3 regions of the Stenotrophomonas maltophilia group sp. vghtpe118 genome follow, and region 1 is predicted to be linked to each of the others. Evidence: predicted binding sites of a transcription regulator. Region 1 holds the regulator's gene; each other region holds the start of a gene.

The links. Region 1 encodes HrcA, which represses chaperone genes, less so after heat shock. Its sites were predicted from a motif close to TTNGCACTCNNNNNNNNNGAGTGCNAA; they were not measured.
Region 2: ACUDTM_RS10495 (co-chaperone GroES) is a predicted target of HrcA. The motif match lies at 6,786-6,812, and genes of this name have one in related genera.
Region 3: rpoH (RNA polymerase sigma factor RpoH) is a predicted target of HrcA. The motif match lies at 8,912-8,938, and genes of this name have one in related genera.

Annotation. Positions count from the first base shown of each region.
Region 1 covers NZ_CP199672.1:182,449-192,694, forward strand. Annotated here, with positions in the region: gene ACUDTM_RS01015 (RnfH family protein) at 1-165, shown strand, start outside; gene ACUDTM_RS01020 (outer membrane protein assembly factor BamE) at 200-592, opposite strand; gene fur (ferric iron uptake transcriptional regulator) at 696-1,112, shown strand; gene ACUDTM_RS01030 (SGNH/GDSL hydrolase family protein) at 1,171-2,415, opposite strand; gene ACUDTM_RS01035 (LysR family transcriptional regulator) at 2,513-3,430, shown strand; gene recN (DNA repair protein RecN) at 3,556-5,217, opposite strand; gene hrcA (heat-inducible transcriptional repressor HrcA) at 5,333-6,397, shown strand; gene grpE (nucleotide exchange factor GrpE) at 6,461-6,976, shown strand; gene dnaK (molecular chaperone DnaK) at 7,158-9,080, shown strand; gene dnaJ (molecular chaperone DnaJ) at 9,235-10,246, shown strand, end outside.
Region 2 covers NZ_CP199672.1:2,284,713-2,294,958, forward strand. Annotated here, with positions in the region: gene ACUDTM_RS10465 (sensor histidine kinase) at 1-901, opposite strand, end outside; gene ACUDTM_RS10470 (response regulator) at 934-1,641, opposite strand; gene ACUDTM_RS10475 (aspartyl protease family protein) at 1,748-2,671, shown strand; gene ACUDTM_RS10480 (serine hydrolase domain-containing protein) at 2,740-3,900, shown strand; gene ACUDTM_RS10485 (DUF6445 family protein) at 3,972-4,583, opposite strand; gene groL (chaperonin GroEL) at 4,721-6,370, opposite strand; gene ACUDTM_RS10495 (co-chaperone GroES) at 6,452-6,739, opposite strand; gene ACUDTM_RS10500 (endonuclease) at 7,051-8,841, shown strand; gene cutA (divalent-cation tolerance protein CutA) at 8,910-9,248, shown strand; gene ACUDTM_RS10510 (protein-disulfide reductase DsbD family protein) at 9,245-10,246, shown strand, end outside.
Region 3 covers NZ_CP199672.1:2,328,423-2,338,668, reverse strand. Annotated here, with positions in the region: gene ACUDTM_RS10725 (sensor domain-containing diguanylate cyclase) at 1-554, opposite strand, end outside; gene rho (transcription termination factor Rho) at 764-2,512, opposite strand; gene trxA (thioredoxin) at 2,741-3,070, opposite strand; gene rhlB (ATP-dependent RNA helicase RhlB) at 3,580-5,304, shown strand; gene ftsE (cell division ATP-binding protein FtsE) at 5,474-6,160, shown strand; gene ftsX (permease-like cell division protein FtsX) at 6,164-7,111, shown strand; gene ACUDTM_RS10695 (response regulator) at 7,119-7,961, shown strand; gene ung (uracil-DNA glycosylase) at 7,958-8,671, shown strand; gene rpoH (RNA polymerase sigma factor RpoH) at 8,950-9,825, shown strand; gene ACUDTM_RS10680 (hypothetical protein) at 9,971-10,246, shown strand, end outside.

The sequences.
Region 1 (10,246 bases):
GCGGCGGCCGCACTGGAAGGCAGTGCCGATTGTCCCGCCGTCGCCGTGCATGGCGTAGTGGCACGCCCGCACCAGGTTCTGCTGGACGGCGACCGCATCGAACTGCTGCGCCCGCTGCTGGCAGATCCGAAGGATAACCGCCGGCGTCGCGCGCTCGGCGGTTGATTCCGGCAGCCGTACCTGCGGACGGGCAGGGGGCTCAGCGGCCCTTCTTCTTCTTGTCCTTCGGCAGATTGCGGCCGAACTGGCGCACGGTCTGCTGGGCCAGGGCCTTGTCGTTGCCCGGGAAGTAATCGCCTTCCCAGCGGGTCACGGTGTCATTCTCGAAGAACACCACGAAGTTCTTCACTTCGGTACGGCCCAGGCGGTTCACGCGCTGGCTGGAGGTGTAGTCCCAGCGCTGGGCGTGGAACGGGTCGGGAATGGACGGGGTGCCCAGCAGCGCGGTGACCTGCTGCTTGCTCTGCCCGACCTGCAGCTTGGCCACGGCATCTTCCCGGATCAGGTTGCCCTGATAGATGGGTTGCTTGTAGATGATGCCGCACCCGGTGGTGGACAGGGCGACGGCGGCGACCAACAGGAGATTGCGCATCGGGACTGGCGGTTGGGGAAATCAAACCGATGATACACTCCCGGCGTGCCACCGCGACCCAATCCGAGGCAGCTGGCGCTAAATCGCCAATGAACGGAGACCTATGGAAACCCACGACCTGCGTAAAGTCGGCCTGAAGGTGACCCATCCGCGGATGCGGATCCTGGCGCTGCTCGAGCAGCGCAATGCCCAGCACCACCAGCATCACATGACCGCCGAAGACATCTACCGCCAGCTGCTGGAGCACGGCGACGAGATCGGCCTGGCCACGGTGTACCGGGTGCTGACCCAGTTCGAGGCCGCCGGCCTCGTGCTCAAGCACAATTTCGAGGGCGGCCAGGCGGTCTACGAACTGGACCGTGGCGGCCACCACGACCACATGGTCGACGTGGACAGTGGCAAGATCATCGAGTTCGAAAGCCACGAGATCGAGGAGCTGCAGCGCAAGATCGCCGCAGACCATGGCTACGAGCTGGAAGAGCACTCGCTGGTGCTGTACGTGCGCAAGAAGCGCAAGTAAGCCGTTCCGGCCAGCTGGATGCGACGGAACCCCGGGCCTGCCCGGGGTTTTTCGTTGCTTACGGTAGATCCACGCCAGGCGTGGATGGCCCCATGAGCACCTCAAGATCGACCGCCTCGGCCATGGCCCGGTTGCCGGCGTCACCCGGGTGGAGGTGGTCGCCGGAGTCGTAGGCGGCGGCCATCCGTGAGGGATCGGCCGGGTCGCGCAGCGCCGCGTCCAGGTCGATCACTGCGTCGAACGGGCTGTCCGTGCGCAGCCAGGCATTGATCCGCTGGCGCAGGGCATCCTTGTCCGGGTGGTAGTAGTCGTCCAGTGGCGTGCCGGGCAGGGCGTCGGCAAACGGCGGCAGGGTGGCGCCAATGATCCGCACGCCACGATGGCGGGCCTGTTCTGCCAGCGCGCGATACCCCGCCTGCAGTTCGGCCAGCGTGGGCCGGGCCTGGTTCCGGGCGAATGCGGTACCTGGCCAGCTGATGTCATTGATGCCCATCAGCACGATCACACTGGATCCCGCAGGCTGGTCCAGCGCGTCGCGCCGGAAGCGGACCAGGGCGGATTCACCCATGCCGTCGCGCAGCAGCCGCCCCCCGGAAATGCCGGCGTTCACCACGGCTATGCCCCGCGCTGCCAGGCGCGCGGCCAGATGATCGGTCCAGCGCTGGTCCTGGTCGAGGCTGGCGGTGGCACCGTCGGTTATCGAATCCCCGATCACCACCACGCTGCGCGCGTCGGCGCCGGCCTCGACGTCAATTCCGGTCAGCAGCAGGCGGGCGGTGGTGCTGCTGGCTGCGTTCAGGGCCTGGGCCCGGCTCTGGTCGCCGGGGGCGATCCAACTGGTCTGGCGGCCTGCCCAATGGAACGTCTGAACGGTTGCCGGCCCCGGCACAAAGACGCTGACCTGCACTGCCTGGCGGTCATCCGTGGCCAGCGGGAGCGGATCGCTCAGCTGTTCCTCACCGGGCCCGATCAACACCCCGGGCTGGCCGCCGAAGCTGAGCGGTTGCGGGATGGCGCCCGCGCGTGCGGCCACGCTGGCTGCTCCGATCCGCAGCGGCTGGGTGCCGTAGGCATTGCTCAGCCGCACCCGCAGCCGCGGGCCGCCCAGGCTGATGCGCGCCGTCTGGCGGAAGGTCTGGTCCTGCAGTGTGGCCGGGACCAGGGTCGGGAACAGGAAATCCGCGTTCCAGACCGGCTGCGGGCTGGCCTGCCAGCTGGCGACCCAGTGCGGGGCGGATGCGGCACTGGCGGCGCCGGACACGGCGAGCAGGGCGGTGGCGGTGAGCTGGCTCAAGCGGTTCATCGGGCAGTCCCGAGTGGAGGGACCGCCATGGTGATTCCGTGCTTATCTGTGAACTAGACTGCGCATGGACAATCATCTGTGAACTGGATTCATTGCCATGGCGCGACCTGACATCAACCGATCCGGCGAACTGGAAGTGTTCGTGCGCGTGATCGAGACCGGTGGCTTTTCCGCTGCGGCCCGCACGCTGGACATGACGCCGTCGGCGGTCAGCAAGCTGGTGGCGCGGCTGGAGCAACGGCTGGGCACGCGCCTGCTGCAACGCTCCACCCGCCAGCTGCAGCTGACCCCGGAAGGCTGCGCGTTCTACGAGCGTGGCCTGCGCGTGCTGGCCGACCTGGAGGAGGCCGAGCGTTGTGCCAGCGCCCATGCCGAGCCGCGCGGGCGGCTGCGGGTCAACTCCAACGTGCCGTTTGGCCGCCATTTCCTGTTGCCGCTGCTGCCGGCGTTCCTTGAGCGTAACCCGCAGGTGGGCGTGGACCTGACCCTCAACGACGAGGTGATCGACCTGCTTGAGCAGCGCACCGACGTGGCAGTGCGGGCCGGGCCGCTGAAGAGCTCCAGTCTGGTGGCGCGACGGCTGGGCGCGACGCGGATGATGATCGTGGCTGCACCGGCCTACGCGCAGCGGCACGGGCTGCCACGCACTGCCGAGGAACTGCAGTCGCACAACCGGCTGGACATCGGCCACGCGCGTGCGATGCAGGGGTGGCCGTTGCTGCAGGAGGGGCGCGAGCGGATGCTGCTGCCCAGTGGCAATGCCCGCGCCAGCAACGGCGATGCGCTGCGCCAGCTGGTGCTGGGCGGGCTGGGCATGGCGCGGCTGGCGGCATTCCAGGTGCAGGAGGACATTGCTGCCGGGCGCTTGCTGCCGGTGCTGGAAGAGGCCAATCCCGGTGACCTGGAAGAGGTGCACGCGGTGTTCCTGGGGCAGGGCGGTTACCTGCCGCTGCGGGTACGCGCGTTCCTCGATTTCCTGGTGGAGAACGTGGATCTGGCGCGGCCACGGGGGTAATGCCGGCCGCTGGCCGGCAACCTCACGATCATCGTCCACCGGTGTTGGGTTGCCGGCCAGCGGCCGGCACTACCGTGCGGGTGGGTTGTAGATCCACGCCATGCGTGGATAACCGTGAACAGGCCTCAGGCCTGCAGCAGCTTGCGGGCGGCGGCGCGCGCTTCCTTGCTCACTTCCACGCCGCCGAGCATGCGCGCCAGCTCTTCCTCGCGCGCCTTGTTGTCCAGCTTTTCCACTGCGCTCTGGGTCATGCCTTCCACCGGGGCCTTGCTGACCCGGTAATGGGCGTGGCCCTTGGAAGCGACCTGCGGCAGGTGGGTCACGCACAGTACCTGGCGCTTCTCGCCGAGCGCGCGCAGCTTCTGGCCGACGATGTCAGCCACCGCGCCGCCGATGCCGGAGTCGACCTCGTCAAACACCATGGTCGGCACCGCATCCAGGTCCAGCGCGGCCACTTCGATGGCCAGCGAGATACGTGACAGTTCACCGCCCGAGGCCACCTTGCGCAGGGCGCGCGGCGGCTGGCCGGCGTTGGCCGCCACCAGGAACTCGACGCGCTCGGCACCCTGCGGGTCGGGCTTGCCGCTGTCCTGTGGCTCCAGTTCGATCAGGAACTGGCCGCCGCCCATGCCGAGCTCGGCGATGATGCCGGTGGTGGTGGCCGACAGTTCGGCAGCGGCGCTGCGGCGGCTGGCGGTCAGCACTTCAGCCTGTACGCGCCAGGCGGCGGCGGCCTTGTCGATCTCGCCGGCCAGGCGCTGCAGGCGCTCATCGGCACCGCGCAGTTGCTCCACTTCGGCATGCATGCGCTCACGTTGCGCGCCCAGCTCGTCCATCGGCACGCGGTGCTTGCGGGCCAGGTCGTGCAGGCGGCCGAGGCGGCGCTCGTTCTCCTCGAACTGTTCCGGGTCGGCGTCGAGGTCGTCGTGCACGCGATCAAGCAGCGACAGGGCTTCGTGCAGCTGGATCGAGGCGTTCTCGATCAGGCCGTCCACCTCGCCCAGGCGCGGGTCGTGCTCGACCAGCCGCGACAGCTCGTGGCGCACTTGCTGCAGCAGGTCCAGCGCGGAGCTGCCGTCTTCACCGTTGAGCTGGTTGCTGGCCGCCTGGCAGGCGCTCAGCAGGGCGCTGGCGTGGGCCTGGCGGCGGTGGCTGGCACCCAGTGCGGCGATCGACTCCGGTTCAAGGTCCTCGCGGTCCAGTTCGCGCAGCTGGTGCTCCAGGAAGCCGATCCGGTCACTGACGTCGCCCTGTTGCGACAACGCCAGCGATTCATCGACCAGTGCCTGCCAGGCCGCGGCGGCATGGCGCACCTGGCGGCGCTCGTTCTCGTTGCCGGCATAGGCATCCAGCAGGGCCAGCTGCGACGGGCGCGCCAGCAGCGCCTGCTGTTCATTTTGGCCGTGGATCTCCACCAGCAGCGAGGCCAGGTCGCCCAGCTGTGCCAGCGTCACCGGGCGGCCATTGATCCAGGCCCGCGAGCCGCCGTCGGCGCGGATTACGCGGCGCAGCTGGCATTGGTCCTCGTCGTCCAGCTCGTTGTCGGCCAGCCACTGGCGGGCGGCCTGCAGCTGCTCCAGCGCGAACTCGGCGGAAAGCTCGGCGCGTGCGGCGCCATGGCGGACCACGCCGCTGTCGGCGCGCAGGCCGGACAGGAAGCCCAGTGCGTCGACCATCAGCGACTTGCCGGCGCCAGTCTCGCCTGAAACCACGGTCATGCCTGGCCCGAACTCCAGTTCGGTGGCGCGGACGACGGCGAAATCCTTGATCGAAAGATGTCTGAGCATGGGTAAGGGGGTGTCAGCAGCCGCGCAACGCTAGCACGCGGGCGCGGGAGGTCCAATGACTTGCCAAGGCGATGCGCCGCCATTATCTAGTGTCCGTGTCTCACAGGTTGATTCCATGCACGGTTCTCCCGACCAGCTTGCCCCGCGTGCGCGCCACCTGCTGCGCACGCTGATCGCGCGATACATCCAGGACGGCGAGCCGGTCGGCTCGCAGACGCTGGCGCGCGTGGCCGGCCTGGAGGTCAGCCCGGCCACCATCCGCAACATCCTGGGCGACCTGGAGGATCTGGGCCTGCTGGCCTCGCCACATACCTCGGCCGGCCGCGTCCCGACCGCGCATGGCTACCGGGTGTTCGTCGACAGCCTGCTGCAGATGCAGCCGCCGGGCGAGGGCGAGCTGGCCCGGTTGCGCCAGGAACTGGCCGGCGGCGGCAGTACCCAGGCCCTGCTCGGCAGCGCCTCGGAGCTGCTGTCGGCGATGAGCCACTTCGTCGGCGTGGTCAGCGCCCCGCGGCGTGAGCAGTTCGCCTTCCGCCAGATCGATTTCGTGGCGCTGGACGGGCGCCGGGTGCTGGCGATCCTGGTATTTGCCGACAACGAGGTGCAGAACCGGGTGATCGAGACCCGGCAGGAGTTTGCGCCAGGCCAGCTGGAGCAGGTCGCCAATTACCTCAATGCGCATTTCGCCGGCCTGCCGATGGCCGAGATCCGTACCCGCCTGCTGCTGGAGCTGCGCGACGCCCGGTCCGAACTGGAGCAGTTGCTGGCCCACAGCATCGAACTGGCCGAGCAGGCCCTGCAGCCGGCGGCCGACGACATGCTGGTGGCCGGGCAGACCCGCTTGATGGGCGTGCAGGACCTGTCCGACCTGGAGCGCCTGCGCGAACTGTTCGAGCTGTTCTCCAGCAAGCGCGAAATCCTGCAGCTGCTGGAGCGGACCATCCAGGCGCCGGGGGTGCGCATCTTCATCGGCGAAGAGACCGGAATGATGCCGCTGCAGGGCGTCTCGCTGGTCACTGCCCCTTACACCGCCAATGGCCAGGTGCTGGGCGTGCTGGGCGTGATCGGTCCCAAGCGGATGGCCTACGACCGGGTGATCCCACTGGTCCAGGCCACCGCCGATGTGCTTGGCGCGGCCTTTTCGCCGGCCGGACGCACGCCGGGAACATCCGACGCTTGAAACGCAGCATCCCGCCCACACTAGGGTGGGTGGAGGCGGAGAGTGACCGCCAGGGACCCAGACATGAACCACGAACATCCAGATATCGAATCCCAGCAGAGTGCCGCCGATGCGGCTGCCACCGCCGGCGTCAACGACGAAGTCGAGCGCCTGCGCGCCGAAGTCGAGCAGGTCAAGGCCGATGCGCTGCGTGAGCGCGCCGACCTGGAAAACCAGCGCAAGCGTGTTGCCCGTGACATCGAGCAGGCCCGCAAGTTCGCCAACGAGAAGCTGCTGGGCGAGCTGTTGCCGGTGTTCGACAGCCTGGATGCCGGCCTGAAGGCCGCCGGCGACGACCCGCACCCGCTGCGCGAAGGCCTGGAGCTGACCTACAAGCAGCTGCTCAAGGTCGCTGCCGACAACGGCCTGGTCCTGCTGGACCCGATCGGCCAGCCGTTCAACCCGGAGCACCACCAGGCCATCAGCCAGGCGCCGACCCCGGGCGCTGCCCCGGGCAGCGTGGTGACCGTGTTCCAGAAGGGCTACCTGCTCAACGAGCGCCTGCTGCGGCCGGCGCTGGTGGTGGTGGCCGCCGACTGACCCTGCCGGGCCGGGCGGCGGGAATCACCTGCGACCCGGCCCGACGCTGAACGCGCCGCGCGACCGGAAACACAGCGTTCGGGAGGTGGCTTGAATGTTCCACGGGCCTCCCCCACATCGTATTCATCCACCGGCCGAACGGCCGGACTGACCCCAACAAGCATCCTCAGGAGTCTCCCCCATGGGCAAGATCATTGGTATCGACCTCGGCACCACCAACTCGTGCGTGGCGATCATGGACGGCGGCAAGGCCCGCGTCATCGAGAATTCGGAAGGCGATCGCACCACCCCGTCGATCGTCGCCTACACCAAGGACGGCGAAGTCCTGGTCGGTGCCTCGGCCAAGCGCCAGGCCGTGACCAACCCGAAGAACACCTTCTACGCGGTGAAGCGCCTGATCGGCCGCAAGTTCACCGATGGCGAGGTGCAGAAGGACATCGCCCACGTCCCGTACAGCATCCTGGCCCATGACAATGGCGATGCCTGGGTCGCCACCAGCGACGGCAAGAAGATGGCCCCGCAGGAAATCTCGGCCAAGGTGCTGGAGAAGATGAAGAAGACCGCCGAGGACTTCCTCGGTGAGAAGGTCACCGAAGCGGTCATTACCGTGCCGGCCTACTTCAACGACAGCCAGCGCCAGGCGACCAAGGACGCCGGTCGCATCGCCGGCCTGGACGTCAAGCGCATCATCAACGAGCCGACCGCGGCTGCGCTGGCCTACGGCCTGGACAAGGGCGACAACAAGGATCGCAAGATCGTGGTGTACGACCTGGGCGGCGGCACCTTCGACGTCTCGGTGATCGAGATCGCCAATGTCGACGGCGAGAAGCAGTTCGAAGTGCTGGCCACCAACGGCGACACCTTCCTGGGTGGCGAAGACTTCGACAACCGCGTCATCGAGTACCTGGTTGAAGAATTCAACAAGGACCAGGGCATCGACCTGCGCAAGGATCCGCTGGCCCTGCAGCGCCTGAAGGATGCTGCCGAGCGCGCCAAGATCGAGCTGTCCAGCGCCCAGCAGACCGAAGTGAACCTGCCGTACGTCACCGCTGACGCGTCGGGTCCGAAGCACCTGAACATCAAGCTGACCCGCGCCAAGCTGGAAGCACTGGTGGACGACCTGATCAAGAAGTCGATCGAGCCGTGCCGCGTCGCCCTGAACGATGCCGGCCTGCGTTCGAGCGACATCAGCGAAGTGATCCTGGTCGGCGGCCAGACCCGCATGCCGAAGGTGCAGCAGGCGGTGACCGAGTTCTTCGGCAAGGAACCGCGCAAGGACGTCAACCCGGACGAAGCCGTGGCACTGGGTGCGGCGATCCAGGGTGGCGTGCTGGGCGGCGACGTCAAGGACGTGCTGCTGCTGGACGTGACCCCACTGTCGCTGGGTATCGAAACCATGGGTGGCGTGTTCACCAAGATCATCGAGAAGAACACCACCATCCCGACCAAGGCCTCGCAGGTGTTCTCCACCGCCGAGGACAACCAGTCGGCCGTGACCGTGCACGTGCTGCAGGGTGAGCGCGAACAGGCCCGCTTCAACAAGTCGCTGGCCAAGTTCGACCTGTCCGGCATCGAGCCGGCCCCGCGTGGCCTGCCGCAGGTGGAAGTGTCCTTCGACATCGACGCCAACGGCATCCTGCACGTGTCGGCCAAGGACAAGAAGACCAACAAGGAACAGAAGGTCGAGATCAAGGCCGGTTCGGGCCTGTCCGAGGAAGAGATCGCGCGCATGGTCGCCGACGCGGAAGCCAACCGCGAGGAAGACAAGAAGTTCCAGGAACTGGTGCAGGCCCGCAACCAGGCCGACGCCCTGATCCACGGCACCCGCAGCGCCATCACCGAGCACGGCAGCAAGGTCGGCGGCGATGTCATCGGCAAGGTCGAGGCGGCGCTGGCCGACCTGGAAACCGCGATGAAGGGCGACGACAAGGCACAGATCGAAGCCAAGTCGAAGGCACTGGAAGAAGCTGGCCAGTCGCTGTTCGCCGCTGCTTCGGCCGACCAGGGCGGTGCCCCGGGTGCCGACGCCGGCAATGCCGGCAAGGCGCAGGATGACGTGGTCGACGCTGAGTTCACCGAAGTCAAGGACGACAAGAAGTCCTGATCCGGACCGACGCGGGACGCTGGCCACCAGCGTCCCGTTGTCGCATCAGGGTCCTGACCGCCCACCGGCGTGTCGGGGCGCCCGACGCAAGAGCGGACCTGGTTCCGCTCTTCCGCTTTGACGAATCCCGACTTTCCGGAACCCGATTCACGATATGAGCAAGCGCGATTACTACGAAGTGCTGGGCGTTGCCCGCACCGCCACCGACGACGAGCTGAAGAAGGCGTACCGTCGCTGCGCGATGAAGTTCCATCCGGACCGCAACCCGGGTGATGCGGCGGCCGAGGCCTCCTTCAAGGAGTGCAAGGAAGCCTACGAAGTGCTGTCCGACGGCAACAAGCGCCGCATGTACGACAGCCACGGCCACGCCGCGTTCGAGCACGGCATGGGCGGCGGCGGCCCGGGCGGCCCGGACATGAACGATATCTTCGGCGATATCTTCGGCAACATCTTTGGCGGTGGCGGCGGTGGTCCGCGCCAGGCCCGTCGCGGCGCCGACATCGGCTACGTGATGGAGCTGGATCTGGAAGAGGCCGTGCGCGGCGTCGAGCGCCGCATCGAGATTCCGACCCTGGCCGAGTGCGGCGACTGCGATGGCAGTGGCTCCGAGGACGGCAAGGTCGAGACCTGCAACGTGTGCCATGGCCGCGGCCAGGTGCGCATCCAGCGCGGCATCTTCGCCATGCAGCAGGCCTGCCACAACTGCGGCGGCCGTGGCCAGATCATCGCCAAGCCCTGCAAGACCTGCCACGGCAACGGCCGCGTCGAGGAAGACAAGGTGCTGTCGGTGAAGGTGCCGGCGGGCGTCGATACCGGTGACCGCATCCGCCTGCAGGGCGAGGGTGAAGCCGGGCCGGCCGGTACGCCGCCGGGCGACCTGTACGTGGAAGTGCGCGTGCGCGAGCATGCGATCTTCCAGCGCGATGGCGACGACCTGCACTGCGAAGTGCCGATCCGCATCTCGCAGGCGGCACTGGGTGACACCGTGCGCGTGGCTACCCTCGGCGGCGAAGCGGAGATCCGCATTCCGGCCGAGACCCAGACCGGCAAGCTGTTCCGCCTGCGCGGCAAGGGTGTGCGTTCGGTGCGCAGCCGCAGCGAAGGCGACCTGTATTGCCGCGTGGTGGTGGAGACTCCGGTCAACCTCACCACCGAACAGCGCAAGC
Region 2 (10,246 bases), 2.1 Mb from region 1:
CGCAGTCCTCCAGCAGCGCTGAAAGATCCAGCATCCGCATCTGCAACGGCTGCAGCTCACCGCGTGCGTAGTCGAGCACCTGCTCGATCATCGTATCCATGCGCTCGATGTCTGCCACCATCCTGGCGGCCTGTGGCGCGGGAGCGAACTCCGCGCGCAGGCGCAGGCCGGTCAAGGGCGTGCGCAGGTCATGCGCCACGGCCGCCAGCATATGCGTCATGTCCCGTGCCTGGGCGCGCAGACGTTCGCGACCGGTGCTGATCGCTGTGGCCAGTACCTGCACTTCGCGTGGACCGTCATCAGGCAATGGCGTTTCGGCCTGCAGGTCGACCCGTGCGCTGGCTTCAGCCAGGCGTCGCAGCGGGCGCCCCAACCGGATCGACGCCCACGCCGCCAGAGGGGCCAGCAGGATCGCACCGCCCAGCAGGGCGAGCATCACCTGGCGGCGCCAGGCCGCCAGGTCACTGTGGTCGCTGCCGACCACCCGCCATCGGCCATCGGCTTGCCGCATCCCCAGTTCGAACGGCGGCCACTGCATGGCGGTCAGCAACGCGGCCTGCGATTTCAGCACGCCAGCACGAGCGGAGGCGTCCAGTACCGCGCCACCCTCGATGACCTGCACATCGGGCGCCCTGCCCTGCCCCGTCCACACCAGGCGTACATTTCTGGCCGGCAGGTCCATCTGCAGCGCCACCAACTGGGTGAGCCAGTCACTGGCGCTGCCCCGGGGTGGCGCGTCCTGCGTCGACATATGCAATCCCAGTGGCGCCGGCGCCTGTTCCCCACGCAGCACCTGCATCGCATAGTCCAGCCGCATCGGTGGCGGCGCGGGCCGGGGCATCCACCCCACTACCGCCACGCTGACCAGGGTTGCCAGCAGCAGGCTGGCCAAGGCCAGCATCGCGATCCAGCGGGTGGTTGACCACCGGCTGCTCACAACACCCCTACCTCCGCGTTGAAGCGGTACCCTTCGCCACGCAGTGTCTGCACAAGGGCTTCAGCGCCGGACGCGGCCTGCCCGAGCTTGCGGCGCAGGCGGCTGATCGCAAGGTCGACGGCACGGTCCACGCTGTCGCTGGCTTCGCCGCGACTCAACTGCAGCAGCTGTTCGCGCGCCAGCACCCGCCCGGGACGTTCAGCCAGTGCCAGCAGCAGGGAGAATTCACCGCGGCTCAGCACCAGTTCGGCGCCATCCGGCGCGAACAGGCGACGCTGGTCAGGCAGCAATCGCCAGCCATCAAACCGCAGCTCGCTGGCCACCTGTGCGCGCAGCTTGTCCTGCCTGCGCATCAGCGCGCGTACCCGCGCCAACAGCTCGCGCGGGTCAAACGGCTTGGCCAGGTAGTCGTCCGCGCCCATCTCCAGGCCGATCACGCGATCCGGCGCGGCCCCCATCGCCGACAGCATCAGGATCGGGATCGCCCGCGCCTGCAGCCGGCGGCATACCGACAGGCCATCCTCACCGGGCATCATCCAGTCGAGGATGATCAGGTCAGGACGTTCAACCTGCAGCAACACGTCCAGCGCCGTTGCATCCGCCGCCACACGCACCTGGTAGCCGTGCAGCAGCAGGTGGTCGGCGATGGCGTCACGAATGCTGGCATCGTCATCGACGACGATGACGCGGATGGGAGTGTTCATTGCCTCAGTATCCCGCACCTGTGTATCAGGACGGTATCAATGCCGATATCGCAGTGATACGCCGCTGCGCGCCAATGGCCGCCCACGATCACTGCGGAGTCTCCCCTTGCGCCTGTTCCTGCTGCCCCTGTTCGCCATCCCCTTGCCGGCGCTCGCCTCCGATGCCGCCGAGCACGTCCTGCCGATGTGGATGCAGGGCGGTCATCCGGCAGTGGCCGTCTCGCTGGACGGGCGTTCAGAGCCGCTGCGCTTCGTGGTCGACAGTGCCGCCGGGGCAACCCTGGTCGATGCACGCGTAGTGCGGCGCTACGGTTTGCAGGATGCGGAAGCGGCAGTGTCGCAGGCCCAGGGCGCGAGCGCGAAGGCGGCGCAGTTGCAGCGCATGCGCAGCACAGCGTGGCAGCTGGGCAGCTGGCAATTGAAGGCCAGCGGCATGCAGGTCGACCTGTCATCGCTGGCGAAGGGCGATGATCCGGCCATTGACGGCTTGATCGGCAACGACCTGACCGGGCGCTGGGACACCCGTTGGGACTTCGGCCGCAATCAACTGGCGCTGTGGACACCCGGCGGCTTGGACCTGGAAGGGCCGGGTTGCCAACCCAATGCGCTGCCCGGCCGCGATGACGGCCTGCGCCAGTTCGGCTTCATCACGCTTGCCTTGGGTACGCCCGGCGTGGACGCCATCGCCGTGGTCGACACCGGTGCCGCGCAGACCGTCCTCAACGCCGAAGCAGCCCGCGCACTGGGCCTGCGCACTGACGGCAGCGATGCTCGGGTGCGTGCACGTGAAGAGGGCACCGAGGGGCTGGGTGGCGGTGCGCAGGCAACCTGGCTGTACACCCTGCCCGGCATGACCGGCGGCAACTGGCAGCACCCGCCGATGGAGGTCCGGATCAGCGAACTGCCGGTGTTCAGGGCGATCGGCCTGGAGGCGCGACCGGCCTTAATCCTCGGTGCCGACGCGATGCGCGGTGGCCAGGTGGACATCGGTGCGGGTGCCGCGCGGATCTGCCTGCGCCGACCCGGCTGACATCCGGCGCATGACGGCGGGAGCTGGCAGGCGTAGCATCGCGCCACGTCCCGCCAGGAGTTCCACGCATGCGCCGTGCTGTCCTGCTGTTGCTGACGCTGCTCCCGCCGGCCGTGCTGGCCGCGCCGCCGCTACCCTCGCCCGCGCGCATCGATGCCGAAGCACAGCGGCTGATGCAGGCGGCGCATGCGCGCGGGATGGCGCTGGCGGTGATCGATGGCGGCAAGGTGGTACACGTGGCCGCCTACGGCGAACGCAACGCCGCAGGCGAGCCACTGCGCACCGATACCGTGATGTACGCCGCCTCGCTGACCAAGATGGCGTTCGGCCACCTGGTCGCACAGCTTGCCCAGGACGCGCGGATCGAGCTGGACGCCAGCATCGCCACGGCGCTGGACAAGCCGCTGCCGGACTACCCGCCAGAGCCGAAGAAGTACGCCGACTACAGCGTACTGGCCGATGATGCGCGCTGGCGCCAGCTCACCCCGCGCCTGCTGCTCAACCATTCCAGTGGCTTCGCCAACTTCGGCTTTCTCGAACCGGATGGCCGCCTGAAGTTCCACTTCGATCCGGGCAGTCGTTATGGGTATTCCGGCGAAGGGCTGATCCTGTTGCAGTTCGTGATCGAGCGTGGACGGCTGGGCCAGGACGTGGGTGCATTGATGCAGCGGCAGGTATTCGACCGCTTCGGCATGGTCCGCACCAGCATGATGTGGCGTGAGGATTTCGCCGCCAACCTGGCCGATGGCTGGACAGCGGAAGGCACGGTCGAGCCGCACGATGAACGCAGCCGCGTGCGTGCGGCCGGTTCGATGGATACCACCATCGCCGACATGGCGCGCTTCGCCGCCGGCTATGTCCGCGGCGATGGGCTGTCGCCTGCAATGCGCAGGGAACTGGTGCGGCCGCAGCTGCCGATCACCACCGCCAGCCAGTTCCCCACGCTGCAGCCGGAGCTGCCCGTGGCGCAGCAACGCAAGGATCTTGCCGCGGGCCTGGGCGTGGTGACGTTCCGCGGCCCGCAGGGCGCAGGTTTCTACAAGGGCGGCCACGACGATGCGGTCGGCAACACGCTGGTGTGCATCGAACGGCACAAACGCTGCGTGGTGATTCTGGGCAACGATGTACGGGCGGAAGCTGCGTTCCCGGCACTGGTGGCATTCGTACTGGGCGATACCGGCGTGCCGTGGCAGTGGGAGTATGGTGCGGCGAAGGCATTCGTCGAATGAGGGTGCGATGACGCCTGCATGGCGAACGCGGCTGGGAGAGGAGCATCCACGCCAAGCGTGGATGGCACTCTTCAACGCGCCTGCTCGAAGAACATCAGGTATACCAGCCGGCCATTCTCCGGTCGATCACCGAACGCTGGCCCGGCGGTGTGCCAGAACCAGGGCCGCAGCAGCACCAGCCGGTTGAAGCGCATCGGAATGCGCATGGTCATTTCCCACTGGCTGTCGTCGTTGCTGTCGCGCTCGATGATGTCGCGATGCATGTCGCCGCCGTTGGCGTAGCCCAATGCGGCCAGCTCCGCCGCGTCCAGGGCCATGCGCTCGGTGCCGGTACGGCGATGGCGGAAGAACTCGGTGCCGCCCTCGCAGTGCTCCGGTGCACTCAGGTAGAGAATGCCCGACCAGTGCGAGTGGTCGGCGTGTACCTTGGCGCGGCCGATGTCGCCGGCGAGGGTAAGGCGGAACTTGCCGTGCGACTGCAGCGGGTTGACCGGCCGCAGCGGTTCGTTGACCAGTCGCGAGACCGCACCGGACAGTCCCTCCAACTCCAGCCGCTGCTGTGAATTGCGGCCGGGGAATGCGCCCTCCTGGACGGGATAGTCCAGGCCCAGTGCCGCCTGGCGCAACCCCTGCGCATCGGCGGGAGAAAGGAAGTCGTCAACGACGATGAACGAGGTAGGCATGGTTACCGAGCGTAGCGATGCACTGCGGCGACGGCAACCGGGCAACGAAAAACCCCGCCTTGCGGCGGGGTTCTTCTTTACATCACATCGGGAAGGCGTGCCGACCGAGGCCGGCAACGACCGCCGGAGGCGTGGACTTAGAAGTCCATGCCGCCCATGCCGCCCATGCCACCCATGCCACCAGCGCCGCCCATGGCCGGCTCGTCCTTCTTCGGAGCTTCGGCAACCATGGCTTCGGTGGTGATCATCAGGCCGGCGATCGAGGCCGCGTTCTGCAGGGCCGAACGGGTCACCTTGGTCGGGTCCAGGATGCCGAACTGCAGCATGTCGCCGAACTCGCCGGTGGCCGCGTTGTAGCCGAAGCTGCCGGTGCCTTCCTTGACCTTGTTGATGATGACCGACGGCTCGTCGCCAGCGTTGGCCACGATCTCGCGCAGCGGGGCTTCCATCGCACGCAGGGCAATCTGGATGCCGTGGTTCTGGTCTTCGTTGGCACCCTTCAGGCCGGCCAGCGCGGTGATCGCGCGGACCAGGGCAACGCCGCCGCCCGGGACCACGCCTTCTTCAACGGCTGCACGGGTGGCGTGCAGGGCGTCGTCGACGCGATCCTTCTTTTCCTTCATTTCGATTTCGGTCGAGGCGCCGACCTTGATCACCGCAACGCCGCCGGCCAGCTTGGCCACGCGTTCCTGCAGCTTCTCGCGATCGTAATCCGAGGAGGTGTCCTGGATCTGGGTCTTGATCTGCGCCACGCGTGCATCAACGTTGGCCTTGTCGCCGACGCCGTCGATGATGGTGGTGTTCTCCTTGGAGACCTGCACCTTCTTGGCGCGGCCCAGGTCCTTGATGGTGGCCTTTTCCAGCGACAGGCCGACTTCTTCGGAGATCACGGTGCCGCCGGTCAGCACGGCCATGTCTTCCAGCATCGCCTTGCGACGGTCGCCGAAGCCCGGGGCCTTGACGGCCACGACCTTGACGATGCCACGGATGGTGTTGACCACCAGGGTCGCCAGCGCTTCGCCTTCAACTTCCTCGGCCACGATCAGCAGCGGCTTGCCGGCCTTGGCGACGCCTTCCAGCACCGGCAGCAGGTCACGGACGTTGGAGATCTTCTTGTCGTGCAGCAGGATGAACGGGTCATCCAGGTCAGCGGTCTGCGACTGCTGGTTGTTGATGAAGTACGGCGACAGGTAGCCGCGGTCGAACTGCATGCCCTTGACCACGTCCAGCTCGTTGTCCAGGCCCGAGCCTTCTTCAACGGTGATGACGCCTTCCTTGCCGACTTCCTTCATCGCGTCAGCGATGATCTGGCCGATCGACTCATCCGAGTTGGCCGAGATGGTACCGACCTGGGCAATCGCCTTGTCGTCGGCGGTCGGCTTGGAGATGTTCTTCAGCTCGGCGACGGCAGCCGAAACGGCCTTGTCGATACCGCGCTTGAGGTCCATCGGATTCATGCCGGCGGCAACGGCCTTGGCGCCTTCGCGGATCAGGGCCTGGGCCAGCACGGTGGCGGTGGTGGTGCCGTCGCCGGCATCGTCGTTGGTGCGCGACGCGACTTCCTTCACCATCTGCGCGCCCATGTTCTCGAACTTGTCAGCCAGTTCGATTTCCTTGGCGACGGAGACGCCGTCCTTGGTGATGGTCGGGGCGCCGAAGCTCTTTTCCAGCACGACGTTGCGGCCCTTCGGGCCCAGGGTGGCCTTGACGGCATTGGCGAGAACATTGACGCCGCGCACCATGCGCGAACGGGCGTCTTCACCGAAACGAATATCCTTGGCAGCCATTGCATTTACCTCATTGGTAGCGCCGGACGATGCCCGGCGGCTGGGAGTTTGGGATCAGGTTGAAACAGGTCGCGCCGGGGCTCAGCCGATGACGGCGAGCACGTCGTCTTCGCGCAGGACCTTGTATTCGACGCCTTCGCTCTTGTACGAGCTGCCGGCGTACTGGCCGTAGATGACCTTGTCGCCGACCTTCAGCGACGGCGCGCGCACGTTGCCGTTGTCCAGCGGCTTGCCGGGGCCGACGGCCACGACCTCACCCTTGGTGGACTTTTCCTTGGCCGAGTCGGGGATGACGATGCCACCGGCGGAGATTTCGTCGGCTTCGATCGGCTTGACCACAACGCGGTCGTGCAGCGGCTTGATGCTCATAGGAGACCTCTTAAGTGATTGATTGGTCTAAAAAAGTCCGGCGATGTTAGCACTCACCCCAGGCGAGTGCCAGAACCGCACGTGAAGAAACCCGACAACGTCGGGAGCAGGGCAGAGATGGAGCCCTGCCGCCCCCTTTCAAGGGCGGAATGAAAAAATTTTTTCGCCCGCACGCCTCGGCCAGGGCGTCGGTCCAGATCAATTTCGGTGACAAGCGTCGCACTGTCAGATATCTGACGTTCATTTACGACAAAGTGTCACTGGATCGGCCTTAGGCTCGGTCAGGCATTCCCAATCACAAGGAGTAGTCGATGCGATTGCTGTCCCCGCTTGCCGCCGCCTGCCTGCTGGCGCTGGCCGCTGCGCCGGTCCAGGCCGAGGTCTTCATCAATGAACTGCACTACGACGACAGCACCGCCGCCGGTGACGTCGGCGAAGCGATCGAGGTCGTAGCCACTGCCGGTGAGGACCTGTCCGGCTACCGCCTGTACCTCTACAACGGCAGCAACCCGTCGGCCGCCACCGTCTACGCCAACAATCCGGTCCCGGCCGGCACCGCCGCCGGCTGCGGCAGCGCCACCATCGCCGTGGTCAACTATCCGACCAACGGCCTCCAGAATGGTCCGAACGACGGCATCGCCCTGGTCGATGCCAGCGGCAAGGTGGTCCAGTTCCTCAGCTACGAGGGCGCCATCACCGCCTCCGGTGGCCCTGCCGCGGGCATGACCAGCCAGAACATCCCGGTGGCCGAAAGCAACAGCACCGCGCCGGGCACCTCGCTGCAGCTGACCGGCAGCGGCAGCCAGTACGCCCACTTCACCTGGGCCGAATCGGCCGGCCAGACGTTCGGCAGCTGCAACAACGGCCAGACCTTCAGCGGCGGCGGCACGCCAGGCCCCAACACGCCGCCGTCAGTCTCCACCACCACCCCGGCGCAGGGCAGCAGCACCTTCCCGGCTGCCGCCGACCTGGAAGTGGTGTTCAGCGAGACGGTGAACCTGGCCAGTGGCGCCTTCGCCCTGAGCTGCGGCACCTCCGGCACCGTGCCGCTGACCTTCCCGGCCAGCGGCCGCAGCGTGAAGCTGTCCACCAACACCGCGCTGGTGGCCGGTGAAGCCTGCCGCTTCGACATCCGCGCTGCGCGCATCACCGACCTGCAGGGCGCGCATCCGGCCGCCGACAGCCGCATCGCCTTCACCGTGGCCAGCACCGGCGGCAATCCGGACCCAGGCAACCCGGGCGTGCCGGCCGGCTACTACTCCAGGGTCAACACCAGCAGCCCCAGCCAGCTGCGCTGCTCGCTGCACGCCACCATCAAGGGCCATACCGCCTACCCGTACAGCGGCTCGGGCACCAGCACCTGGACCATCCTGGAAATCGCCGACGAGGATCCGAACAATCCGAACCGCATCCTCGATGCCTACCGCAACCGCAGCTACGCCAAGGTCAGTGATCGTGCGGGCACCGGCAGCGGCCTGACCTACAACCGCGAGCACACTTGGCCGAACTCGCTGGGCTTTGCCACCACCACCGGTGACAAGGGCCTGCCCTACGCGCCGTACACCGACACCCACATGCTGTACCTGACCGACGCGCAGTGGAACGCCGACCGTGGCAACAAGCCGTTCGCCAAGTGCGATGCCAGCTGCGGCGAGCGTGCCACCGAAGCCAACAATGGGCAGGGCGGCGGCAGCGGTGGCTACCCGGGCAATTCCAACTGGGTGCGCACGCCGGACGGCAACACCGGCACCTTCGAGGTGTGGGGCAAGCGCAAGGGCGACATGGCGCGTGCGGTGATGTACATGGCGATCCGCTATGAGGGCGGCAAGGATGCGGCCACCGGCCAGTCCGAGCCGGACCTGGAGCTGACCGACGACCGCAGCAAGATCGTCAAGACCAGCAGTTCGCCGGCCTACATGGGCCTGCTGTCGACGCTGATCGACTGGCACCTGTCCGATCCGCCGGATGATGCCGAGCGTGCCCGCAATGACGTGGTCTACAGCTTCCAGGGCAATCGCAACCCGTTCATCGACCACCCCGAGTGGGCGACCCCGGCCCTGTTCACCTCGGCCAAGCCAGCCACCTGCCAGCTGGCCAACTGACCGCGCAACGCAGCGGTCCACTGCCGCCGCCGGGCCCTGACCCGGCGGCGGCCCTATACTCGGCGGTCATGCCGATCGTCGATCCCGTCCTGCTGCTGTTGACCACCTGCCCGGACCGGGCCAGTGCAGAGCGCATTGCGCACGCGCTGGTCGGCGAGCGCCTGGCCGCGTGCGTGACCCGCCTTGATGGCGCGCAGTCCACCTACCGCTGGCAGGGCGAGGTGACCACCGATGCCGAGCTGCAGCTGCTGGTAAAGACCACCGCGAGCCGCATCGATGACGCAATCGCCCGGATCGTCGAACTGCATCCGTATGAACTCCCGGAGTGCATCGCGGTCGAAACCCGGGCCGGCCTGCCGGCGTATCTGGACTGGATCCGGGCACAGACCCGGGAGGACACTGATTGAAGACTCTGTTTGCGCGTGGCGCTGCCTTGTGCGCCCTGTTGTGGCTCTCGCTGCCCGCCTTGGCCCTGGATGAGAAGGACCTGCTGCCGGTGGACCAGGCGTTCGCGCTGACCGCCACGGCCCCCGAACGGGGCCAGGTGCAACTGCAGTTCAAGATCGCACCGGGCTACTACCTGTATCGCCACCGCACCAGCGTCAAGGCGGATCCGGCATTCAATGCCGGCACGCTGCAGATGCCCAAGGGTGACAGGCACCACGATGATTTCTTCGGCGAGGTCGAAACCTATCGGGAGCGCCTGCAGGCCACCCTGCCCGGCACGCCGACGGACGCCGCCGGCACCATCAGCCTGGAAGTCCGCTACCAGGGCTGCGCCGATGCCGGCGTCTGCTACCCGCCGCAGAAGCGCGTGGTGCAGGTCACCCTGCCGGGTGCCGGTGCGGCGGCCGCGGTGCCTGCCGCGCGTACCGGTGCCGCCAGTCCGTTCAACAACCCGCTGGCCGGTGCCGGCAACAGCGGTGGCCTGCGCCTGCCGGGCGCGGCCAACAACAGCCAGGCGCTGCCGCTGCCGTCGGAACAGGCGTTCGGCTTCGATGCCATCGCCAGCGACGGCAACACCCTGCTGCTGCGCTTCAGCCCGGCACCCGGCTACTACCTGTACCGCGACCGCACTTCGCTGAAGCTGGAAGGCAGCGCCGGCGTGCTCGCCGACAAGCCGCGCTGGCCGGCCGCGCAGTCGCATCGCGACGAGCACTTCGGCGATGTCTCGGTGTACTTCAACCAGGTGGAAGTGCCGCTGCCGCTGCGCCGCACTGTTACTGATGCGGTCGACAGCACCCTGGTGGTGACCTTCCAGGGCTGCCAGACCGATGGTATCTGCTACCCGCCGATGACCCGTCGGGTGAAGCTGTCGATTCCGGCCGGCAAGCTCACCGCCGGCACCGGCCAGGCGCCAGTGCGCGAGGAAGCCGTCAATGCGCTGCACGCTGCCGGTGCGCCG
Region 3 (10,246 bases), 2.1 Mb from region 1:
CTGCGCTGGCGCAGGTAGAGGGTGCCGCTGACGTAGCCGCGATAGCGGCCCTGGCGATCGAAGATCGGGTGCGACAGCGAGACCAGCAGCTTGCCGGTGGTCGACTGGTAGGGATCGCTGATCATCGGCTGGCGCGCGGCCAGTGCGGCGTTGTTGCCGGCGCTGTGCAGGATCTCGCCCTGCAGCTGCAGGGTCTGCGGCGAGGTGGCGATCACCAGGCCGTCGGCGTCGACCACCAGCGAGGAGTTGAAGCTGTTGGTCTGCAGCTGCAGCCGGCTGGCTTCATCCTGGGCCTGTGCCGGATCGAGATCATTCTGGCCGAGCCGGGTGGCGGCGTAGGCCAGCTCCTGCTGCGCGGCCAGCAGGAAGTTCTGGGTGGTCTCGGCCAGCTTGGTGGCATAGACGCGGTTGGCCTCCAGCGTGTTGCCGACCAGCTGGTCGCGCTGCACGCGGTAACTGGCCAGCAGGGTATTGGCCAGGGCAATGATGGCGCTGAGCAGGGCCAGGGCGAGGATCAGCTTGCCCAGGTTGAGGCGGGGGGACAGCGTTCGCATGCGTCGACGGATCCGGCAGGAGGCTGGACCCGACCGGTTCTCCGGAAGGGGCGACAGCGGGAATCGGTGGCCACGCCCTTGGGGCCGGGCAGGGTATGGGGCGAATTATCGCCAAAAGTCAGCGGCGGCAAAGTGAAGCAGGTCGCCCTGCAGGCAAAAAAAAACCTGCCGCAGCGGGCGGCAGGTTCTTTTCGATGCAATGGCGCGGATCAGCGCTTCATCGAACCGAAGAACTCGTCGTTGGACTTGGTGTTCTTCATCTTGTCGAGCAGGAATTCCATCGCGGCCATTTCATCCATCGGATGCAGCAGCTTGCGCAGGATCCAGATCTTCTGCAGCAGTTCCGGTTCGATCAGCAGGTCTTCGCGGCGGGTACCGGAACGGTTGATGTCGATGGCCGGGAACACGCGCTTTTCAGCGATACGACGGCTCAGGTGCACTTCGCTGTTGCCGGTGCCCTTGAACTCTTCGTAGATCACCTCGTCCATCTTCGAGCCGGTGTCGACCAGCGCGGTGGCGATGATGGTCAGGCTGCCGCCTTCTTCCACGTTGCGCGCGGCACCGAAGAAGCGCTTCGGGCGGTGCAGGGCGTTGGCGTCCACACCACCGGTCAGCACCTTGCCCGAGCTCGGCACCACGTTGTTGTAGGCGCGGGCCAGGCGGGTGATCGAGTCGAGCAGGATCACCACATCCTTCTTGTGCTCGACCAGGCGCTTGGCGCGCTCGATGACCATTTCGGCCACCTGCACGTGGCGCGCGGCCGGCTCGTCGAAGGTCGAGCTGATGACCTCGCCGCGCACGGTGCGCTGCATTTCGGTCACTTCTTCCGGGCGCTCGTCGATCAGCAGCACGATCAGGTGCACGTCCGGATGGTTGGTGGTGATGGCGGTGGCGACCTGCTGCATCATCATCGTCTTGCCGGCCTTGGGCTGCGACACGATGAGCGAGCGCTGGCCCTTGCCCTGCGGCGCCATCAGGTCGAGGATGCGGCCGGTGATGTCTTCCGACGAACCGTTGCCACGCTCAAGGGTGAAGCGGCGGCGCGGGAACAGTGCGGTCAGGTTCTCGAACAGCACCTTGTTCTTCGACGCTTCGATCGGCTCGCCGTTGATGGTGTCGACGATGTTCAGCGCGAAGTAGCGCTCGCCGTCCTTCGGGAAGCGGATGCGGCCGGAGATGTGGTCGCCGGTGCGCAGGTTGAAGCGGCGGATCTGGCTGGGCGAGATGTAGGTGTCGTCAGGGCCGGCCAGGTAGCTGGCTTCGGCCGCGCGCAGGAAACCGAAGCCATCCGGCAGGATTTCCAGCACACCATCGGCGGCGACGCCGTCACCGTGGCGGGTCAGCACCTTCAGCAGGGCGAAGATCACGTCCTGCTTGCGGGCACGGGCCACGCCTTCGGAGATCTGCAGCTGCTCGGCGATTTCCAGCAGCTTCTGTGCCGGCATGCGCTTGAGGTCGCTCAGCGAGTACACCGGGAAGCCCTCGGGCACGTTGGCGTGCGGGCGCGGCACGAACGGCTGCTGTTCGCCGCCGTCATTGGACATGCCATCGTCGCGGAAGCGGTTGTTGCGGTCACGGTCGCGGCGGTTGCGGAAGCGGTCGCGGCGGTTGCCCTGACCTTGCCCCTGGCCCTGCTGGCCGTTCTGGTTGTACGGGTTCTGGCCCTGGTTCTGGCCACCCCCCTGGTGATTCTGCTGCCGCGGCTGGCCGGATTCGCGGCCCTCGCCACCCTCGCCACCGCCACTGCTGGCAGGGGCCTCGGCGGCGGGCGCGCTCGGCGCAGGTGCTGCGGCCGGCGCCGGTGCTTCGGGCGCGGCGGCCAGCGGCAGGGTCGGCTGCGCCGGAGCGGCGCTGGTTTCTGCGGCTGCCGGGGCGGCGGCCTTGCTCACGCGGGGCTTGCGCACGCGCTTTTCGGCGGGCGCATCAGCGCTGCCGGTTTCGGAAGTGTTATCGGACAAGAGCGTTATTCCTCGCTTGACGGTGCGAGCGCCCGGCTGGGGCGGCGAACGTTGGGAATGGGTCTGGAAGAAACTGCGTCCAGAGGGTGCGGCACGCGAACGCGGCCGGATATGCCGACACTATCATCGGCCTGCGGCGCCATGCAAGGGTCGCCGGGAACAGCATTCATCATGGGCGTGGTGCGCCCGCCGGCAGCCGCGCTCGGCGGCTGCCGGAGACCGGCAGGATCAGGCCAAGGCCTTGTCCAGCAGGCCGGCCAGCTGGGCCTTGCCCACCGCACCGATCTGCTCGCCGACCTTCTCGCCATCCTTGAACACGACCAGGTACGGAATCGAACGCACGTGGTACTTCGCGGCCAGCGCACGGTTGTGGTCAACGTTGACCTTGGCGATCTTGGCGCGGCCCTGGTAGGCATCGGCCAGCTCGTCCAGCGCCGGGGCGATCATCTTGCAGGGGCCACACCACTCGGCCCAGAAATCGACCAGCACCGGTTCCTTGGAATTCAGCACTGCGCTATCAAAGTCGGCGTCGCCGACATGTACAACCTTGTCGCTCATCTTGGTTTCTCGTCTTGGATTGCACCCGGCGATGCCGGAGGTGGGTGAACTGGGCCTTGCCCGGTGGCGCGACCCTCGTCGTTGCCTCGCGGCGCACTGCCGCGGTGCGTTCGGCGGGATGCCTGGACGCTCACGGCCGGCAGTGTACCCCTATCGCGGGGCAGGGACAGGCGCCGTCTGGAACCCAGCGTATCGTGATCGCTTCGATGGCCGGTATGTGTCGGATTTCACTGTCTTCCTGAAGATGGGGCTGGCAGTGGGCGACACCAGCGCCCCCGTGCAGGCCGTTCAAGTCCGGTGTGGCTGGGTGAAGGTGACGTCTCTGGATGCCATGAGACGTCGCATTCCGGTTTGCCTGCCCGAGTGCGTTAAACTGGGACATTGTGCGGCGCACGGACCGAGGGGTCCCGGCCTGCCAACCCGCCGCAGGGGCCGCAGTTTGCGACGGTTCCCCTAGACGCTGAAGTGCCAGCCGCCCCAAGGGCCGGCGGCCATACCAAGACGGACTCATGAGCGACAAACCGCTGACCGATTTGACCTTCTCCTCCTTCGAGCTGCACCCGGCCCTGCAGGCCGGCCTTGAAGGAGCCGGATTCACCCGCTGCACCCCGATCCAGGCGCTGACCCTGCCGGTCGCGCTGCCCGGTGGTGATGTTGCCGGCCAGGCCCAGACCGGTACCGGCAAGACCCTGGCCTTCCTGGTCGCTGTCGTGAACCGCCTGCTGACCCGTCCGGCGCTGGCCGACCGCAAGCCGGAAGACCCCCGCGCCCTGATCCTCGCCCCGACCCGCGAACTGGCCATCCAGATCCACAAGGATGCGGTGAAGTTCGGTTCCGACCTGGGCCTGCGTTTCGCGCTGGTTTACGGTGGCGTGGATTACGACAAGCAGCGCGAGCTGCTGCAGCAGGGCGTGGACGTGATCATCGCCACCCCGGGCCGCCTGATCGACTACGTCAAGCAGCACAAGGTGGTTTCGCTGCATGCCTGCGAGATCTGCGTGCTGGACGAAGCCGACCGCATGTTCGACCTGGGCTTCATCAAGGACATCCGCTTCCTGCTGCGCCGCATGCCGGAACGCACCATCCGCCAGACCCTGCTGTTCAGCGCCACCCTCAGCCATCGCGTGCTGGAGCTGGCCTACGAGCACATGAACGAGCCGCAGAAGCTGGTGGTCGAAGCCGAGACCATCACCGCTGCCCGCGTGCGCCAGCGCATCTACTTCCCGGCCGACGACGAGAAGATCCCGCTGCTGCTGGGCCTGCTGTCGCGCAGCGAAGGCGCGCGGACCATGGTGTTCGTCAACACCAAGGTGTTCGTCGAGCGCGTTGCCCGCTCGCTGGAAAAGGCCGGCTACCGTGTCGGCGTGCTGTCCGGCGACGTGCCGCAGAAGAAGCGCGAGAGCCTGCTCAACCGCTTCCAGAAGGGCCAGCTGGAAATCCTGGTGGCCACCGACGTCGCCGCGCGCGGCCTGCACATCGACGGCATCAAGTACGTCTACAACTACGACCTGCCGTTCGATGCCGAAGACTACGTGCACCGCATCGGCCGTACCGCGCGCCTGGGTGAAGAAGGTGATGCGATCAGCTTCGCCTGCGAACGCTACGCGATGGGGCTGCCGGACATCGAGGCCTACATCGAGCAGAAGATTCCCTCCGAGCCGGTCACCAAGGAACTGCTGACCCCGCTGCCGCGCCCGGAACGCCCGGCCCCGGCTGCAGGCGAGGAAGGCGAGGACAACGAAAGCGTCGGCCAGATCTTCCGTGAAGCGCGCGAAGCCCGCGCCGCCGAGGAAGAGCGTCGGGGCGGTGGCCGCAGTGGCGGTCGTTCCGGCAGTGGTGGTGGTCGTGGTGGCCGTGACGGCGAGCGCAGCGGCGAACGCCGTTCGCGCGGCCCGCGCAAGCCGCGCGTGGAAGGCGAGCAGGGGGCTGCGGCCCCGGTCGCCGGTGCTGAAGGCGCCGCTGCCCAGGCCCCGCGTCCGCCGCGCCCGCCGCGCGCCGAAGGCGCACCGGAAGGTGCCGTGGATGGTGAACACAAGCCGCGCAAGCGCCGTCGTCGTCGCCATGGCCGTCCGGTCGAGGGTGCCGAGGGCGTGCAGGCCAACGCCGGCAACGGCGCGAGCCCGGTGACCCCGGTGCAGGTGGTGGCCAAGCCGGTGCGTACCGCCGCCGATACCGGCGATTCGTTCCTGACCCGCATCGGCCGCAAGATCCGGCGGATGCTGTCGGGCAACTAAGCCGCCGATGGTGCGTGCGGTCCTCAGTCCGCACTGAGCCGAGCATGGGCTCGGCTCTACAGCCCCCATGCCGCCCTGTAGAGCCGAGCCTACGCTCGGCTGCTCCTGCGGCTACCACCAATCGCCCCACCATCTCCACGCCGTCGCGCCGGTCCTGCATAATCGGGGCATGAGTGTCCTGCGCTTCGACAATGTCAGCAAACAGTACGCCGGTGGCCACGAGGCACTGACCGATGTCAGCTTCGAGGTCGCGCCGGGCGAGATGCTGTTCGTCACCGGCCATTCCGGTGCGGGTAAAAGTACGCTGCTCAAGTTGATCCACCTGGACGAGCGGCCCAGCCGTGGCGCGGTGGTGTTCGACGAGCGCAACCTGCTGAAGGTGCGCGGCGGCGACGTGCCGCGCCACCGACGCGCGGTGGGGGCGGTCTACCAGGACCACCGCCTGCTGATGGACCGCTCGATTGCCGAGAACGTGGCGCTGCCGCTGATCCTGCGTGGTACCCGCCGTGGCGACATCAACAAGCGCGTGCGTTCAGTGCTCGAGCGCATGGGCCTGGGCCATCGTGAGAAGGCACTGCCCTCGCAGCTGTCGGCCGGCGAGCAGCAGCGCGTCGGCATCGCCCGCGCCATCGTCGGCGAGCCCAAGCTGCTGGTGGCCGATGAGCCGACCGGCAATCTCGACCCGACCCTGGCAGCGGAGATCATGGCCCTGTTCGCCGAGCTGCCCTCGCGCGGCACCAGCGTGCTGGTGGTCAGCCACGACCTGCCGCTGCTGCGCCGCATGCGCAAGCGCGTATTGATCCTCGACCACGGCCGGCTGGTGGATGACATCTCGCCGCAGGACCTGGCGGAGTAACCGATGGCGAAGAACGAAAACAGCGAAGCCGCCGCCCCGTCGCGCGTGGGCGTCTGGTTCCAGCACCACGTGCACAGCGTGGTGTTCAGCCTGGGCCGCGCCTGCCGCAAGCCGTGGGCGACCCTGCTGACCGTGATGGTCATGGCGCTGGCCCTGGCGTTGCCGCTGGGGCTGTCGATCGCGCTGGACAACCTCAAGCAGTTCGCCGGCAGCGTGCAGCAGTCGCGCGACATCAACGTGTTCCTGAAGGGCAACATCGATGGTCCCGGTGCGCTTCGCCTGGCCGGCCAGCTGCGCGACCGCGATGACGTGGCCGAAGTGAATGTGCGCACACCCGAGCAGGGCCTGCAGGAACTGCGTGATGCCGGCCTCGGTGAGGCGATCGATGCGCTCAACGACAATCCGTTGCCCTCGCTGCTGGTGATCACCCCGGGCCAGGGCAAGGACGACGCACGCCTGGCGCGCGCGCTGGAAAGCCTGCCCGAGGCCGATCTGGTGCAGCACGATGCGCTGTGGCGCCAGCGCCTGGACGCCTGGCTGGCGTTCGGTGCACGTCTGGTGCAGGTGCTGTCGGTGCTGCTCGGCGTGGGCGCCGCGCTGGTGGTCGGCAACACCGTGCGCCTTGACATCCAGGCCCGTCGCGAAGAGATCGGCGTGCTGCAGCTGCTCGGCGCGAGCGATGGCTTCATCCGCCGCCCGTTCCTGTACCTGGGCGCGTGGTACGGGCTGGGCGCCGGCGCGGTAGCGCTGGCCCTGATCGGCGCCGCCGGTGCCGCCCTGCGCGTGCCGCTGGCCGAACTCTCGCGCAGCTACGGCAGCCCGTTCGTGCTGCATGGCCTGGACCTGCTGCACGGCGGCCTGGTCCTGGTCGGCACGCTGCTGCTGGGCTGGCTGGGCGCCTGGCTGGTGACCGGCCACTTCCTCCGCCAGACCCGTCCGACCGACACCTGAGACCGGCATGCAACCGCAAGCGCTGAAGCACCTTGAAGGGCCCGCGACGCGGGTGATGGTGGTCGATGGTTCGAAGCTGGTCCGCAAACTGATCGCCGATGTCCTGCAGCGTGACCTGCCGGGCGTGGAGGTGATCGGCTGCGACAGCATCGAGGATGCGCAGCAGGCGCTGGCGCAGGGCCCGGTGGACCTGGTGACGACCTCGCTGACCCTGCGCGATGGCGACGGCCTGGCGCTGGCGCGGATGGTGCGCGAAGCCGCCGGCCAGGCCTATGTGCCGGTGATCGTTGTGTCCGGCGATGCCCAGCAGCACCTGGAGCAGCGACGCTTCACCGAGTACGTCACCGACTATTTCGACAAGGCGCTGGGCCATGAGGCACTGGCGACCTTCATCCGTGGCTATGTGCAGCCGCAGACCATCCCCGGCGCCACCATCCTCTATATCGAAGACAGCCGCGTGGTGGCCGAGGCCACCAAGCGCATGCTCGAGCGCCAGCAGTTGAACGTACTGCACGTGGTCAGCGCCGAAGAGGCATTCACCCTGCTCACTGCCGAGTCGCTGGGCCGCAGCCGCCACCGCATCGACCTGGTGCTGACCGATGTCACCCTGAAGGGCGAACTGAGCGGGCGCGACGTGGTGCAGCGCGTGCGCGTGGACTTCGGTTACGGCAAGCGCCGCCTGCCGGTGCTGGTGATGACCGGTGATGGCAACCCGCACAACCAGACCGGGCTGCTGCAGTCCGGTGCCAATGACCTGGTGCTCAAGCCGATCGAAGAGCGGCTGCTGGTCACCAAGGTGTTGTTCCAGCTGCGCCTGGCCCGATTGAACGATGGACCCCTGATCCGATGATGGATGAAGTAGCCGACACCCCGACGATCCAGCTGGAACCGAGCTGGAAGCAGCATGTCGGCGATTACCTGCTGCAGCCGCAGATGCGCGAGCTGTCCAGCTTCCTGCGCCAGCGCAAGGCCAGTGGCGCGGCGGTGTTCCCGCCCGGCCCGCAGATCTTCGCCGCGTTCGACGCCACGCCGTTCGAGCAGGTGAAGGTGGTGATCCTCGGGCAGGACCCGTACCACGGCCGCGGCCAGGCGCATGGCCTGAGTTTCTCGGTGCCGCCGGGCGTGCCGGTGCCGCCGTCGCTGCTGAACATCTACAAGGAGATCGAGAGCGATCTCGGCATCCCGCGCCCGGACCACGGCTGCCTGATTCCGTGGGCGCAACGTGGGGTGCTGCTGCTCAATGCCGTGCTGACGGTGGAAGAGGGCAAGGCTGGTGCCCACCAGGGGCGTGGCTGGGAGGGCTTCACCGATCACGTGGTGGACGTGCTCAACCGCGAACGCGAAGGCCTGGTGTTCCTGCTGTGGGGCGCCTATGCGCAGCAGAAGGGCAAGGTCATCGACACCCGTCGCCATCGCGTGCTGAAGTCGCCGCACCCGTCGCCGCTGTCGGCCCATCGTGGCTTCCTCGGCTGCCGGCATTTCTCGATGGCCAACGAGTACCTGCAGCGCCGCGGCCAGGCCCCGATCGACTGGTCGCTGCCGCCGCGTTCGGCGCTCTGAGCACCGGCGGGCTGCTGGGCCTGAACATCGGGCAACGTCTCCGGGCCTGAATGGGCCTTCAGAACGGCCCGTTCAGCTCCGCTTGACTGAAATCGGCAGGTTTCTGCCAGGTAATTGCTTGAATTCCAAGGGATTGTGAATCCCGAAAAGCATGCTCGCCACTGTCATCAAATCGCGCTACGGTAGGGCTCTGTTTGGGACCAGTGTTGCATCAATAGGATGCTGGAACTTTTTCCTCCTTTAGCAGTCCAAATCCCGGACTGCTAAGATGGGTGCCTATGAGCCAGAACACCTCTACTGCCCTTGTGGCAAACAATCTCCCGATTCCCAGTGCGCTCGGTTCGCTGGACGCCTACATCGGTGCCGTGCACCAGATCCCGGTGCTGTCGGTCGATGACGAACAGGACCTGGCCCGTCGCTTCCGCGACGGCAACGATCTGGACGCCGCCCGCGAGCTGGTGCATTCGCACCTGCGCTTCGTGGTGCACGTGGCCCGCGGCTACAACGGCTACGGCCTCGCGCTGGGCGACCTGATCCAGGAAGGCAACATCGGCCTGATGAAGGCGGTCAAGCGCTTCGACCCGGACATGGGCGTGCGCCTGGTCTCCTTCGCCGTGCACTGGATCCGTGCCGAAATGCACGAGTTCATCCTGAAGAACTGGCGCATCGTGAAGGTCGCCACCACCAAGGCGCAGCGCAAGCTGTTCTTCAACCTGCGCAAGTCGAAGACGCGCCTGGGCTGGATGAACGCGGCGGAAGTGAGCGCGGTGGCCAAGGACCTGAACGTGTCCGAGCGCGAGGTCATGGAAATGGAGTCGCGCCTGTCCGGTCGCGATATCGGTTTCGATGCGCCGACCGACGAGGACAACGAGCACGCCCCGCCGTCGCCGGCTGCGTTCCTGGTTGCCGATGACGAAGACCCGTCGATGGCCTACGAGCGCGAGGACAGCGAAGACAACCAGATGCAGCTGCTGCGCGAAGGCCTGGCCGAACTGGATGCGCGTTCGCGCGACATCATCCGTCGTCGCTGGCTGGATGCCGACAGCAAGGTGACGCTGCAGGAACTGGCCGACGAGTACGGTGTGTCGGCTGAGCGCATCCGCCAGGTCGAGGCGAACGCGCTGAAGAAGATGAAGGCGCTGTTCACCGCGTAAGCGGGAAGGCGTCGCAATTGTGAAAGGCCCGGCAGCAGTGCCGGGCCTTTCTTGTCTGCGCGGATGCCCCCGCTCTGCTACACACTGCGGTCGGACGTCAAAGGCGGTGGCCTGTCAGCGGCGCAGCCCGTACAAGGAGTCCACGATGAGTTACGAGTACAGACTGGTGTTCGATCACACCTCAGCAGCGAAGCGCGTCATGGACGTACTGGCTGAGGACGCCAGCTGCGTAGGGCGTCAGGGGCCGGATCTCTGGTTGAAGGATCGAGCGCTGCATAATGGCGCGGACTACGATGTGGGGCTGACGTACGAAGGTGACTGCTCGCTGTGGTTGCAGATCCAGACCGGCTCCCCGTATCTGCATGCACGCCTGCAGGACGCGCTGGACGGCGCGTCTGTGGTCTGCCTGGAAGACGGTGAT